2 regions of the Paraburkholderia sp. EB58 genome follow, and region 2 is predicted to be linked to the other one. Evidence: predicted binding sites of a transcription regulator. Region 2 holds the regulator's gene; the other holds the start of a gene.
The links. Region 2 encodes FNR, which switches genes on or off when oxygen is low (the NO sensors DNR and NnrR bind a similar motif). Its sites were predicted from a motif close to TTGATNNNNATCAA; they were not measured.
Positions count from the first base shown of each region.

Region 1: the regulator FNR is predicted to act here: its motif matches at 3,959-3,972, upstream of cyoA (ubiquinol oxidase subunit II).

Region 1 is NZ_JBNDMQ010000017.1:66,511-73,786, reverse strand. It holds gene cyoD (cytochrome o ubiquinol oxidase subunit IV) at 32-325, opposite strand; gene cyoC (cytochrome o ubiquinol oxidase subunit III) at 326-934, opposite strand; gene cyoB (cytochrome o ubiquinol oxidase subunit I) at 934-2,943, opposite strand; gene cyoA (ubiquinol oxidase subunit II) at 2,947-3,840, opposite strand; gene P3T40_RS24025 (ABC-F family ATPase) at 4,295-5,887, opposite strand; gene P3T40_RS24020 (dodecin) at 6,138-6,347, shown strand; gene P3T40_RS24015 (BMP family ABC transporter substrate-binding protein) at 6,548-7,276, opposite strand, start outside.
Region 2 is NZ_JBNDMQ010000013.1:208,473-215,748, reverse strand. It holds gene P3T40_RS20875 (helix-turn-helix transcriptional regulator) at 540-1,244, shown strand; gene P3T40_RS20870 (XRE family transcriptional regulator) at 1,228-1,557, opposite strand; gene P3T40_RS20865 (MFS transporter) at 1,756-3,297, opposite strand; gene P3T40_RS20860 (FadR/GntR family transcriptional regulator) at 3,458-4,147, opposite strand; gene P3T40_RS20855 (universal stress protein) at 4,437-4,919, shown strand; gene fnr (fumarate/nitrate reduction transcriptional regulator Fnr) at 5,102-5,851, shown strand; gene P3T40_RS20845 (SUMF1/EgtB/PvdO family nonheme iron enzyme) at 5,986-7,276, shown strand, end outside.

The sequences.
Region 1 (7,276 bases), on a different contig from region 2:
ACATCATGTTCATGCTGACGTTATGCATCACTCACACCGTGCCGCCGATCAGAATGACCGCGGCCACCGCCGTGTAGCACAGCGCCATCACGTTCCAGCGTTGACCGGACGAGGTGTTCAGATGCAGAAAGAACACCAGATGAACGACGATCTGCACGAGCGCCAGCACGGCCAGCACAACCATGGCTGATTGTGGGGGGAGCATACCGCCCATCACCAGTCCAAACGATGCGGCCGTCAGCAGAACGGCAAGGACAAACCCGACGATATAGCCGAGCGCGCTGCCGTGTGCCTCTTCTTCATGCAGCGATTGCGTATGAGCCATTTAGAGCACGCTCCCAAGATAGACAAACGTAAATACGCAGATCCACACGATATCCAGAAAGTGCCAGAAGAGACTTAGGCACGCGAGGCGTGTAATCTCGCGCTCGGACATTTCGGGCTTGAGGACGATCTGCATAGCCAGCACGACCATCCAGATGAGCCCCACCGTGACGTGCAAGCCGTGTGTGCCGACCAGCGTGAAGAACGCCGAGAGGAAGGCGCTGCGACTCGGCCCGGCGCCCTCGGCGATGAGGTGCGAAAACTCCTGCATTTCGAACCAGAGAAACGCCAGACCCAGCACGAATGTAATTGCCAGCCAGCCGAGCACGACGCCCGACTTGCGCTTGTGCGCGCCGAGCATTGCAAAGCCGTAGGTGATACTGCTCAGCAGCAGGACGGCGGTTTCCAGCGCGACACCCGGAATATCGAACAGATCCTTACCGGACGGCCCGCCCGCGAACTGGTGCGCCATCACGGCAAACGCCGCAAATAGTGACGCAAACAGCACGCAGTCGGTCATCAGATAAAGCCAGAACCCGAATACCGAGTGAGATGGCGCGTGCTCGCTTTCCAGTTCGCCCAGTGCGGCGACATGAGTGTTCTGTAACATCAGTTGACCTCCGCAGCGGCAAACACGTCGCCCAGCTTCTCTTTACTTGCCTTGCCGTTTTTCTCTTCGGTCCGGCGCACCGTATCGGCAGAAATGTAGTAGCCGTCGTTGTCACCGAAGCTGCGACCGATCACCGTCGCCATGATGGCGATGAGCGCCAGGACCGCGAGCCACGTGATGTGCCAGACCCCGGCAAAACCGAGCATCAGGCTAAAGATGCCGATGAAGAAACCTGCGCTGGTATTCGACGGCATATGAATGTCGCGGTACACCACGTCCTTGCCAAGGCCCTGCCCCGTTTCCTTCATATGCGTGAACGCATCGAGTTCATGGACCGCCGGGATGGTCGCGAAGTTATAGACCGGCGGCGGCGACGACGTGGCCCATTCGAGCGTGCGGCCGTCCCACGGATCGCCCGTCAGGTCGCGGTACTCGGGCAGCTTGCGATTGCGCACGCTGACGACCACCTGCAGAACCTGGCAGACCACGCCGAGCGCGATAAATACCACGCCACATGCAGCGAAGATCAGCCACGGATGCCACGCAGGGTTGTCATAGTGATTCAGGCGTCGCGTCATGCCCATGAAGCCGAGCACATAGAGCGGCATGAACGACACATAGAAGCCGACGAACCAGAGCCAGAATGCGGCCTTGCCGAGTCTCTCGTTCAGCTTGATGCCGAAGACCTTCGGGAACCAGTAGTGAACGCCCGCCAGATATCCGAACACCACGCCGCCGATGATCGCGTTATGGAAGTGGGCGATCAGAAACAGGCTGTTATGCAGCACGAAGTCCGCGCCGGGAATCGCCATCATCACGCCGGTCATGCCACCGATCGTGAACGTGATCATGAAGCCGATCGTCCAGAGCACCGGGGCGGTGAATTCGAGGCGTCCACGATAGATCGTGAACAGCCAGTTGAAAATCTTCACGCCGGTCGGGATGGCAATGACCATGGTCATAATGCCGAAGAACGCATTGACGTCCGCGCCGGAACCCATCGTGAAGAAGTGATGCAGCCAGACGAGGAACGCCAGCACCGTAATCACACATGTTGCGTACACCATCGTCCTGTAGCCGAACAACGGCTTCTTCGCGAACGTCGCGATCACTTCAGAGTAAATGCCGAACGCAGGCAGAACCAGAATGTAGACCTCGGGGTGGCCCCAGGCCCAGATCAGGTTCAGGTACATCATCGCGTTGCCGCCGCCATCATTCGTAAAGAAGTGCATGCCGAGGTAACGGTCGAGACCGAGCAACGCGAGCGTCACCGTCAGGATCGGGAATGTCGCCATGATCAGCACGTTCGAACACAGCGCGGACCATGTGAACACCGGCATCTTCATCAGCGACATGCCCGGCGCACGCATCCGGATAATGGTGACAAAGAAGTTGATGGCCGTGATCAGCGTGCCGACGCCCGACAACTGCAAACTCCAGATGTAATAGTCGACCCCAACGCCTGGACTGAATTGCAACTCCGACAGCGGCGGATACGCGAGCCAGCCGACCTGCGCAAACTCACCGATGACGAGCGACAGGTTGATCAGAATCGCGCTGATTGCGGTCATCCAGAAAGAGAGCGAATTCAGGAACGGGAACGCCACGTCACGTGCGCCGATCTGCAGCGGCACGATCAGGTTGAACAGACCCACCATTAGCGCCATCGCCATGAAGAAAATCATGATGACGCCGTGCGCCGTAAAGATCTGGTCGTAGTGATGCGGTGGCAGATAGCCCGGCGAATCATAGGCGAGTGCCAGTTGCAGACGCATCATGACCGCGTCGGCAAAACCGCGCAGCAGCATCAGTACTGCAACCACGATGTACATCACGCCGATCTTCTTGTGATCGACGCTGGTAAGCCACTCGCTCCACAGCCATTTCCATTTGCCGAACCAGGTCAGCGCGCCCAGTGCAGCGAGGACGAGGATCACCATCAGGGCGCCCGCACCCATGATGATGGGCTGATCGAACGGAATCGCCGAAAGTGTCAGTTTTCCGAACATGTGTTACCCCTTCGTACTGCAATTGGCGTTCTGTAAATCGAGAACATTGCCGTTGTTGTACTTCGCAATGATGTTGTGGAACAGCTTCGGATCGACCGATGAGAAATAGCGCACCGGCTCCTTCTCGCTCGGCTGCGCCACCGTGTTGTATTCGTTCATGTCGAGCCGGCCGGAGGATGCCTTGACCTTTTCCACCCACGCGTTGAACTGCTCGGGGTTGGTGGCCAGCGCGCGGAACTTCATGTCGGAAAAGCCCTTGCCGCTGAAATTGGCCGAGACGCCGGCGTAGTCGCCTGCTTCGTCCGCAACCAGGTGCAACTGCGTTTGCATGCCCGCCATGGCGTAGATCTGGCTACCCAGCTGCGGAATGAAAAACGAGTTCATGACCGAGTCAGACGTAATCAGGAAATTAACTGGCGTACCCACCGGGAAAGCCAGTTGATTGACCGATGCAATGCCGAGATCCGGGTAAATGAAGAGCCATTTCCAGTCGAGCGCCACTACTTCAACGTTGATGGGCTTGACGGCCGACTCGATGGGCTTGTACGGATCGAGTTCGTGCGTGGTCTTCCATGTCAGCACCCCGAGACACAGGATGATGATGGACGGCACCGTCCAGATGACCACTTCGATCGCCGTGGAGTGTGCCCATTTCGGCGCGTAAGTCGCCTGACGGTTGCTGGCACGATAGCGCCAGGCAAACCAGAGCGTCATCAGGATGACCGGCACGACGACGATCAGCATCGTGAACGTCGCTGTGCCGATCAGCGACTTCTCGGCGATGCCGATGCTACCTTTCGGGTCGAGTACGTCGAGCGTGCTGCATCCTGAAAGACACGTGGCCAGTGCGGCCCCGGCGGGTATCCACACCCTGTTGTTAAGGACTCCCTTGTTCATCATATTTGCCTGCTTTTCATTGAGCCACCCCCGAAATCAGCTGCATCTTCGCAACACGCAACCCACGCAGTTGAATGCGTACGCCGCAGGATTTTACGAGCGGAGGTTCAGGCGAAATTTGATCCTGGCCAAGGAAAGCACAGACGATGTGTCATTTTGTGTGCATGCGAGCGCAGGCCACGCGGGAGGCCATAACGTGAGCAGTTGGAAAATGACATGTTCGCGCCGCCTGGAGCTCATCCGGCAGGTGATGGAATGGACATGTGAAAAGCAGCGACGCGCTTGCCAACAAGATGTTGACCAGACGCAAGAGGGATGTGCCGCAGGAAAATCGAGGAAGGAATTGAAGCGCGATCGAATCGCGTTACCGCGGGATCCGCCTTGCACCCACCCTAAGTCCAGGACAGGTGCAAAGCGGCTACATCATGAAGCGGATCGAAGCGAACTAAGCGGCTTACTGCACGCCCTGGCTAGACAGGAAGTCCTCGTAGTTGCCGCCAAAGTCATACAGCGTGCCGTCCGAACGCACTTCGATAATCCGGTTCGCCAGACCGCTGACAAACTCACGATCGTGCGACACGAAAATCAGCGTGCCTTCGTACTTGTCGAGCGCGATCTGCAGCGACTCGATCGATTCCATGTCCATGTGGTTGGTCGGCTCGTCCATCAGCAGCACGTTGTGACGCCCCAGCATCAGCTTGCCCCAGATCATGCGGCCCTTCTCGCCACCGGAGAGCACCTTCACCGACTTGCGGATGTCGTCTGCATTGAACAGCAAACGGCCCAGCGTGCCGCGCACCATCTGCTCGTCGTCGCCTTCCTTGCGGTAGCCGTCGATCCAGTCCATCAGCGTGACGTCGTCCGGAAACTCTTCGTACGTGTCCTGCGGCATGTAACCGATATTCGCGTTTTCAGCCCACTTGACCGTGCCGTGGTCCGTCTTCACGCCGCCTTGCAGCGAACGCAGCAACGTGGTCTTGCCGGCGCCGTTCTGGCCGATGATGGCGATACGTTCGCCCGGCTGCACGCTGATGCTGAAGTTGCTGAAAATCGTGCGGTCGTACTTCTTCGTGATGGTGTCCGCGACCACCGCGATATTGTGCAGCTTCTTCTCGTATTCGAAGCGGATGAACGGATTCTGCCGCGACGAAGGCTTGAATTCCTCGATCTTGATCTTGTCGATCATCTTCAGACGGCTGGTGGCCTGACGGGCCTTCGACTTGTTGGCCGAGAAGCGGCGCACGAAGTCCTGCAGATCGGCCACGCGTTCCTTCGCCTTGGCGTTGGCGTTCTGCTGACGCTCGCGCGCCTGCGTGCTGGCCAGCATGTAGTCGTCGTAGTTGCCCGGATAGACCTTCAGCGTGCCGTAGTCCATGTCTGCCATGTGCGTGCAGACCTGGTTCAGGAAGTGTCGATCGTGCGAGATGATGATCATCGTCGAGTTGTACTGGTTGAGCACGTCTTCCAGCCAACGGATCGAGTTGATGTCCAGGTTGTTCGTCGGCTCGTCCAGCAGCAGCACGTCCGGCTTTGAGAACAGCGCCTGCGCGAGCAGCACGCGCAGCTTCCAGCCCGGCGCCACGTTGCTCATCGGGCCGTTGTGGTCTTCGATGGCAATGCCGATACCGAGCAGCAGCTCGCCTGCACGCGCTTCGGCCGTGTAGCCGTCGTACTCGGCGAACTTCGCTTCGAGTTCGGCGGCGTGCATGTAGTCGTCGTCGGTCGCGTCCGGATTCGCGTAGATTGCGTCGCGTTCGGTCATGGCGGCCCACATTTCCGTGTGGCCCATCATAACGACGTCGAGCACGCGTACGTCTTCATAGGCGAACTGGTCCTGGCGCAGTTTGCCGAGGCGCACGTTGGGTTCGAGCATCACGTTGCCCGAGCTCGGCTCCAGATCGCCGCCGAGGATTTTCATGAAGGTGGACTTGCCGCAGCCATTCGCACCAATCAGGCCATACCGGTTCCCTTCCCCGAATTTGACCGAGATGTTCTCGAAGAGGGGCTTAGGCCCGAATTGCATGGTGATATTTGCGGTAGACAGCACGGCGCGTCCTTTGAATGAATTTGCGGCGAACAACCCATCATTTTAGCAGGTTATCAAGATGTTAGCCCGCGCGTGGGCGGCTTGATTTCCTGTAAAGGGTCGTTCAGCCGCTTCTCGCGCGACAAAGGGCCGAATCATCGCGCCCTCCATTTGAACCGTCAGGCACGCGATGTGCACCTTGATCCGTCAGTGCACACGGGGCGCGATTGCCTATACTTTTCTCACTAACCTGAAGAAGAAGGAGGAGGAGATGTCGAAAGACCACGTTTACAAGCAGATCGAGTTGACCGGCTCATCGGCCAAGTCGAGCGACGATGCGATCCGCACGGCGATTGAAAAAGCATCCAAGACCCTGCGCAATTTGCACTGGTTCGAAGTGACCGAAACGCGGGGTCAGATCGAAGACGACAAGGTCGTGCATTGGCAGGTGACCATCAAGGTCGGTCTGCGGATCGAATAAGGAAAAAAAGCTGCGTCCGCGAGGACGCAGCCCTTAAAAGCAGCGGTCGCTGAACCGCCGCCCTGGTCGACTTTTCGCGTTGAGCGGCCCTAACCGCCATTAACCGCCATTAACTGCCATTAACCGGCACCAGGCTTGCGCTAAACCGGCACGCATTAGCGGCAGTCACGCCTGCCGCCATCCGTCAACGCGCGTGGCCATCACTTCGGCAATGCGCCGTCGACGCCATCCACATACCAGTTCAGACGCTGCAGTTCCGCATCGGTCAGCGTCTTGCCGGCCGGCACCTTCACTTCGCCCGCCTGATCCTTGATCGGACCGGTAAACACATCCCACTTGCCGCCCGCGATCTGGTCGCGCTTCGCCTCGACGTCCTTCAGCGCGTTGGCCGGAATCGCCGACGTGTTCAGGTCATCCAGGCTGACCGCCTTCTGCGGAATGCCCCACCACACCGGATCGTTCTTCCACTTGCCGTCCAGCACCTGCTGGACCACCGCGGTGTAATACACGCCCCAGTTACCCACCACCGAACCCAGGTGCGCGTCAGGACCGAACTTCTTCATGTCCGAATCCCAGCCGAACGCATGCACATGCTTTTCCGAAGCCGTCGCCAACGTGGCGCTCGAATCGGTGTTTTGCAACAGCACGTCGGCGCCCTGCCCGATCAACGTTTCCGCTGCCTGCTTTTCCTTGCCCGGATCGAACCAGCTATTGATCCAGATGACCTTGGTATGAATCTTCGGATTCACCGAACGCGCGCCGAGCGTGTACGCGTTGATGTTGCGGACCACCTCAGGAATCGGCACCGAAGCGACAAAGCCGAGCGTGTTGGTTTTGGTCACATAGCCCGCGGCGACGCCGGCCAGATACGCGCCCTGATACATCCGCACGTCATAGGTGCCGAAGTTCGGCGCCTTCTTGTAGCCGGT
Region 2 (7,276 bases):
TCAATTTGACCGCATTGAACGGCGCTCTATTTCCCCAAACCCTGTTTCTATCGGGATCACGCAATTGGTTCAGCGAACGATTTGAACCGCGCTGTACATTTGAGCCAAAACATTCGGTTTTTATTGTTAGAAAAACGTCGGGACTTTTATTGCCGTCAGTCGATCTTTGAAACTATGATACCGATCGGTTCAAATATCCGTCGCCAAAATTGTTAAATCGGTTGGGGAAATCGTTTTCAGATGGATTTGATTTAACAATTGTGAGGCGCTGCGCGCCGCGGGCCGTAAGGTCTTACAACTGGCCACCGGCCCAGGCAAATTTTTTGTCGACCAGAGATCTTTAGATTTCTATAGACTGCGCGATGAGAATCCGAGTAGCCGGATTAGAAGAGATTGACTTTGCGTTTTGAACCGTTGAGTAATAAACGGTGATAAATTGCTGCCCAATACCCATGCCGGTCGCGAGTTCGCGCCGACGAAACCCGCGGCCGGGCTGCTGCGATTGAGAGAACGAAGTGTCGCTACATTTTATCGAGCAAATGTCGCCACTGGTGGACGCCCCAGACGAAACGACGTGGTTCAACGCGCTCACCGCGATCGCCGGCACCTGGGGGTTTGATCGGGTTCTAATTGCGATGCTGCCGCGGCCGGGCATGCGCCTTGAAGATGCTTATGTTCGCAGCACGTATTCGCAAGCGTGGCAGCGCAGTTATGAAGAGCAGGGTTTCGTACATATCGATCCTGTCGTCACTCATTGCCTGACCCGCTCGGCGCCACTGATCTGGTCGCCGGAACTGTTTGCCACCCGGCAACAGCGGGCGCTCTACGAGCTTGCCTGCGCGACGGGGCTGCGCTCGGGCCTGTCATTGCCGATCCACGGCCCGAATCAGGAAGCCGGCATGCTGTGTTTCGCCAATAACTTCAATACGAACGACGCGTTCTGGACACATATCGACGGCGTGCTGCCCAATCTCGCCCTGCTGCGCGATGTGGTGATCGACACCAGCAGCCGCCATGTCCATACGCATGCGAAGACGGTGATGCCGCAGTTGACGCCGCGCGAGCGTGAATGCCTGAACTGGACCGCGCGCGGCAAATCCACCTGGGAGATTTCACATATTCTCAGTTGCTCGGAAGCCGCAGTGAACTTCCACGTGAAGAATATCAGAGCGAAATTCGGAGTGAACTCAAGGCGCGCGGCAGCCGTGATTGCCGCGCAGCTCGGCCTTATTGACCCGGGTTAAGCAAGGCGGCAGCGTCGCGGCTATAAATCACCCGTTCAGCACGGCCCAAATCGCCGTCAGAAACCGTCTTCAGGAAGTAGAGCCCCAGCAGGATTGAAACCGGCGGCGGAATTTCTGCGCCGGATTCGAAGCGACTGCCGCGCGATTGCGTCACGCCAAAGCGTGCCCAGAAACGCCGCTGGCTTTCCTTTTTCATTTTGCGGTAAGCAATGATCAGATGGCGGTCAACCGTGGATGGCGTCTCTTCAGCGGTGTCGACCGTACGGTTTTGAATCGTGACAGGTGCTTTCCAATGATTTTCGAGTAATTCCATGGCGAGTTTCTCAGGTGGATTGGCCGTTATTTGTATGAATTTTGCGGGACCCTGAAAGACCACACACCTATCCAGGTAGGTAGGTGCAAAACCGACCCAACGTGCATAGGGCTCTTTACGCGTTTTTTATTGCCTGCGATTCGTTCGGCAGAGGCGAAAAAGATTCAGGAGCGCCGTACGGCGCACCCTGAAAAGCGATTAATGCGCTGCTGGCGTGCCGCTGTTGCTGCCGCTGCTGCGCTTAAAGGTGATATGCGAGATCCGGCGCACCACGAAAGCCGCCATCAGCGCGGCGGCGCCGGTGAGCACCACTCCGATATGGATGGACTGAACCAGCACCCGGCGCGCCGCTTCCACGAGCGCAGGTCCAGCCAACCCCGCGTGCGCCAGCTCGCCCAGTAAGGTACCGCGCAGGCTCGGGTCGATCAGGATCCGCGGGTCAGCCAGTTTGGGCAGCCACGTGGAGGCGATCGGTTCGCCGAGCACCTGCAACGACTCGGCGACACCTGCCTCGTAGCGCCGGTTGATAATCGTGGCGACGATACTGGTGCCCAGCATGCCGCCCACCATTCGCGTGGACTGCAACAGCGCGGTGGTAATGCCGAAGCGCTCGCGGCCCGAAATCTCCTGGCCGAAGACGTTCAGGTTGTTGAGAATGAAGCCAAGCCCGATCCCGACCGCGCCCATGGCCAGTTCAAGGTAAAGATGCGGCGTGGCCGGCGTCGCCAGCGCAATGCCGGCCGAGGCGATCACCAGCAGCATGAAGCCGATTGACAGGATCAGCGTCGGCTTCGGCATGTGAATCACAATCCGCGTGTTGATCACGCTGCCTAGCGCGATGCAGGCGGCGATAGGCGTGGCGAGCAGACCCGCCTGCTGCGGAGTCAGGCCAAAACCGCCCTGCAACAGCAGCGGCGCGAAGAAAATCAGCGAAAACATGACAAAGCCGGACAGCAGCGACAGCGTGAACAGCGTGACGAGTTGGGGATCCCTGAACAGATCGAGCGGGATGATTGGATGCGAGGCGCTGCGCTCGCAGATTAGCAGCGCAGCGGCGCCGAGCACGACCAGTGCCGCCAGCACCAGATTGCCCGTGGTGAGGCCCGACTTCGGCACCGCTTCGATAAACGTCTGCAAGCCGCCAAGCACCAGCGCGACCAGCACCGCGCCGGTCCAGTCGATGCGCACCTGGCCGCTGACCGCACGCCGGTAATTGGGCAGATGCGCCCAGATGAAATACAGCGCAAACACACCAACCGGCAGGTTGACGAGGAAGGTGGAGCGCCAGCCGAACTGCTGGCTCAGCCAGCCGCCGAGCGACGGCCCCGCCGCTGTGCCGATCCCGTAAGCCGCCGCCATGATCACCTGCCAGCGCACCCGGGCGCGGGCATCGGGGAACAGATCGGGAATCGCGGCGAAGGCGGTGCCCACCATCATTCCGCCGCCAACGCCTTGCAGACCGCGCGCCACCACCAGAAACGGCATGCTGGGCGCCACGCCGCACAGAACCGAGGCGACCGTGAAGACGATCACCGCGGCAATCACGAAACGCTTGCGTCCGAAATAGTCGCCCAGCCGGCCAAACACCGGCACCGTCACCACCGACGCCAGCAGGTACGCACTCGCGATCCACGCGTAGTACTCGAAACCGCGCAACTCGGAAACGATCGACGGCAAGGCGGTGCTGACCACGGTCTGATCGAGCGCGACCAGCATGTTGACAAGGGCGATGCCGAGCATCGCCAGCAGCGCATCACGGAAAGGCAGAGGGCGGGGAGAAGTCACTTCGGGACAACGCGGCTTAACGCGTGCAAGAGGGCGTGAAAAAGCCAGACACGAGGCCGGGCTGATTGAAACAAAACGGGCCGCGTTCGACGCGGCCCGGCAAGACGGGGAGAACTCAGGAACCGAACATCCGTTCGAGCGCGTTTTCGAGGTGCGCCCGCATCGCATCGCCGGCCGCGGGACCATCCTTGCGGCGGATCGCTTCGAGTACGGCCAGATGCTCGGCCTGCACCAGCCGCTGCCGCTCGACCGTCTTCACCAGCGACAGGTTGCGAGACAGATTCATGCTGAACACGATCTGCTCTTCGATGAAGGACATCACGGTAATGAAAAACGGGTTCTTCGACGCCCGCGCGACCGCGAGGTGAAACGAGAAGTCGTCCTTCGCGCCGATCCCCTGGGTTTCGACGATGCGCTCCAGTTCGTCCCACGCGTGCTGGATCGCGGCGATGTCTTCCGCCTCGGCCTTCTCCGCAGCAAGCTCGGCCGCCCCGGCTTCGGTGACGATGCGGAATTCGTAGCAGCGGCGGATATCGGAGAGTGTCTCGAGCGGCGCGAAGCGGCGCACATCCGGATCGGGCCGGCGAGCGACCGTGGTGCCCGAACCGTGACGCGTGACGATGATGCCGTCCGCGCGCAGCCGGGCCAGCGCTTCACGCACGGTAGGCCGCGAGGTTTCGAAACGTTCAGCGAGCGCGTGCTCGGTAGGCAGGCGCTCACCTTCCTTGTACTCGCCTTCGAGTATGCGGTTCAGGATGTCGCCGTAGATCTTGTCGGGCAAGCCCGTCGATTTGCGCTCGTTCATCATTGATGAAAGGGTTTGCTTGTCAGAATAGACCACGATTGTAAGGCAAACAGTGCGTGCTGCCTGCTCAAAAATTAGCCAAATGGCCCGAACGACGCCCGCAAAAGCCTGCTGGGCGGCGCGGAGACTATATGACCCTACTCGCAGAAATTTGACAAGTGTTTGATTTACATCCTGACAAAACTGCACATACTTCGGCCATCATTTAAGCTGGAATCGGCAATAAGCCGCCATTGGAGAACAGCATCAGGCGCAGCCGGCCACGAACCCTTCCAACGCGGAGTCCAACATGTACAAACGTATCCTCGTAGCGGTCGACGGCAGCAATACCTCCCGCCGCGCATTTGAATCGGCCCTGAACCTGGCCCGTTCGATGGGCGCGGTGCTCCAACCTTTCTATGTCGTGGATAACGCCCCGATGTACTTCGAGGCGCCGGGCTATGACCCGTCCATCCTGCGCAACCGGATGATCGAGCAGGGCAAGGAACTGGGCGCCGAGTTCAACCAGGCCATGCGTGAGCGCGGCGTCACCGGTGAAGTGACGGTCGGCGAAGCATCCTCGATCGACGATATCTCCACCGTCGTATTGAAAGCCGCCACCGCGTTCAACGCCGATCTGCTCGTGATGGGCACACACGGACGCCGCGGCGTCCAGCGGCTCTTTCTTGGCAGCGTCGCGGAGCGCTGCGTGCGGCAAGCAGCGTTGCCGGTACTGCTGATTCCATCGGCTGCCGGACAGGAGCCCGACGCTCGGGCGGACGCTGCCGCCTAAGCGAGGTAAACCAGGCGCCATAGTGTGACCTGGCGCCCGGCGTTCCCTGGGCGCGACGTAACATCACGGCCGCGTGATCTCGCTCAAACAGGGGAAACCCTTTTCACGCGTCATTTTGTCGCGAAACAGCGCATACCCATGGTGGGACAATGGGTTTGTTTCCTTACAGACGGCCGTACACCATGCTTACGCCCACCCCGGTAGCCCGCCCTTCCTCCCGCCGCGTTTCTCCCCGCCCTGCCGCCCGCAGCGCCGCGCGCTGTTCCAGCTGCGCGATGCGGCAACTGTGTATGCCTCAAGGCCTCTCCTCTGAAGAGCTGCCAAAGCTCGAAGCGCTGATCTGTAGCGCGCGTCCGGTGCAGCGCGGCGAGTCGCTTTACCGCTCCGGGGACGCGTTCGACAATCTGTATGCCGTGCGTTCCGGCTCCCTGAAGACCACCATGGCGCACCGCGACGGCCGCGAACAGGTGACCGGCCTGCGCCTCGCGGGCGAGGCGCTCGGCCTCGACGGCATTAGCGACGACAAGCACGCCTGCAGCGCGACGGCGCTCGAGGACAGCACCGTCTGCATCGTCCCGTATGTCGCGCTCAAGCATCTGTGCCGCGAAGTCGGCTCCATGCAGGAGCGTCTGCACAAGTTGATGGGCGAGCAGATCGTCCGCGAGGCGGCGCAGATGATGGTGCTCGGCTCGCTGTCCGCGGACGAACGGGTCGCCGCGTTCCTGCTCGACGTGTCGGAGCGCAACGCGCAACGCGGCTATTCGTCGGCGGAATTCAACCTGCGCATGACGCGTGAAGACATGGGCAGCTATCTGGGCATGACGCTCGAAACGGTCAGCCGCACGCTGTCAAGATTTCAAAAGCGCGGCCTGATCGACACGCAAGGCAAGTTCATCCGTATCGTCGATATCGAAGGCCTGCGGCAGGTGTAGTCGCCTGCCGCTGCGGGCTTAACAGATGGCGCGGCCAAGGCTGCCGCGCCCGTCTGGCGGTGCGTCTGCCTGGCACGTCTTCTGCGACTCAGGTACAGTCTTCAAACTGTCCCCCATCCAGGAGACCCGGCGATATGAATCGCGACCCCGCCCCGCATCATCCGCTAGTCCAGCGCCTGATCGACGCGCGTCACATTACTGACGCCCTCTTCTCCATCGTCAAACCCGAGTACCTGTACGAACGGCCGATCCGCGAGCGCCATCGGATCGTGTTTTATATCGGGCATCTCGAAGCGTTCGACCGCAACCTGTTCGACGAGCGGTTGTGCTCGCTGCCCGCCTTCGATGCGTCGCTCGACACCCTGTTCGCGTTCGGCATCGATCCGGTCGACGGCGGACTGCCGACCGACGTGCCAGGCGATTGGCCATCACTGGAAGCCATACGGGCGTATGGCCAGCAAGCGCGAGCGCAGATCGACCGTGAGCTTGCGGCATTGAACGTCGAAGGGCAACCTCAAGGGAATGGCGCGCAGACCGGCTCGACCGAGCAACTGCTGAACGTCGCCATTGAACATCGGCTGATGCACGCCGAAACCCTAGCTTACATGTTGCACCAGTTGCCGCTCGTGCAGAAGATTGCTGGACGCGGTGCGGGCCAGGATCAGCGCTCCAGCTACCACGAAGCAGCGCGTACCGATCGAGTCAGCGCGCCTGATCACGCGCCGATGGTCGCGGTGCCGGCAGGTTCGACGACGCTCGGCATGACGCGCGAAAGCGGCCGGTTCGGCTGGGACAACGAGTTCGGTGAATTGCGCGTCGACGTGCCGGCTTTCGAAATTGATCGCTACATGGTGACCAACGGTGCGTACCTCGAATTCGTGATGGCCGGCGGCTACCGCCAGCGGGCGTGGTGGAAAGACAAGGACTGGGTCTGGAAGGAGAACGAGCAGATCACGCACCCGGCCGGCTGGTCGCAACGCGCCGACGACGGCGAATGGCTGCTACGGACCATGTTCGAAGAAATCCCGTTGCCGCTCGATTGGCCCGTCTATGTCAGCCATGCCGAAGCGAGCGCCTATGCCCGCTGGGCCGGTAAAGCCTTGCCGACCGAAGCGCAGTGGCAACGCGCGACCCACGGCGCGCCACACGCGGCGTCAGGTAATTTCGATTTTCGTGGATGGGATCCGCAGGCCGTTGACGCGCATCCCGACAACGTCAGCACGTTCGGCGTGGAAGGCCAGTTCGGCAATGGCTGGGAATGGACGTCCACGTTATTCGACGCGTTGCCAGGGTTCGAGCCGTTTCCGTTCTATCTGGGGTATTCGGCGAACTTCTTCGATGGGCAGCATTACGTGCTGAAGGGCGGGTCGGCAAGAACCGCACAATGCATGTTGAGACCGGAGTTTCGCAACTGGTTTCAGCCGC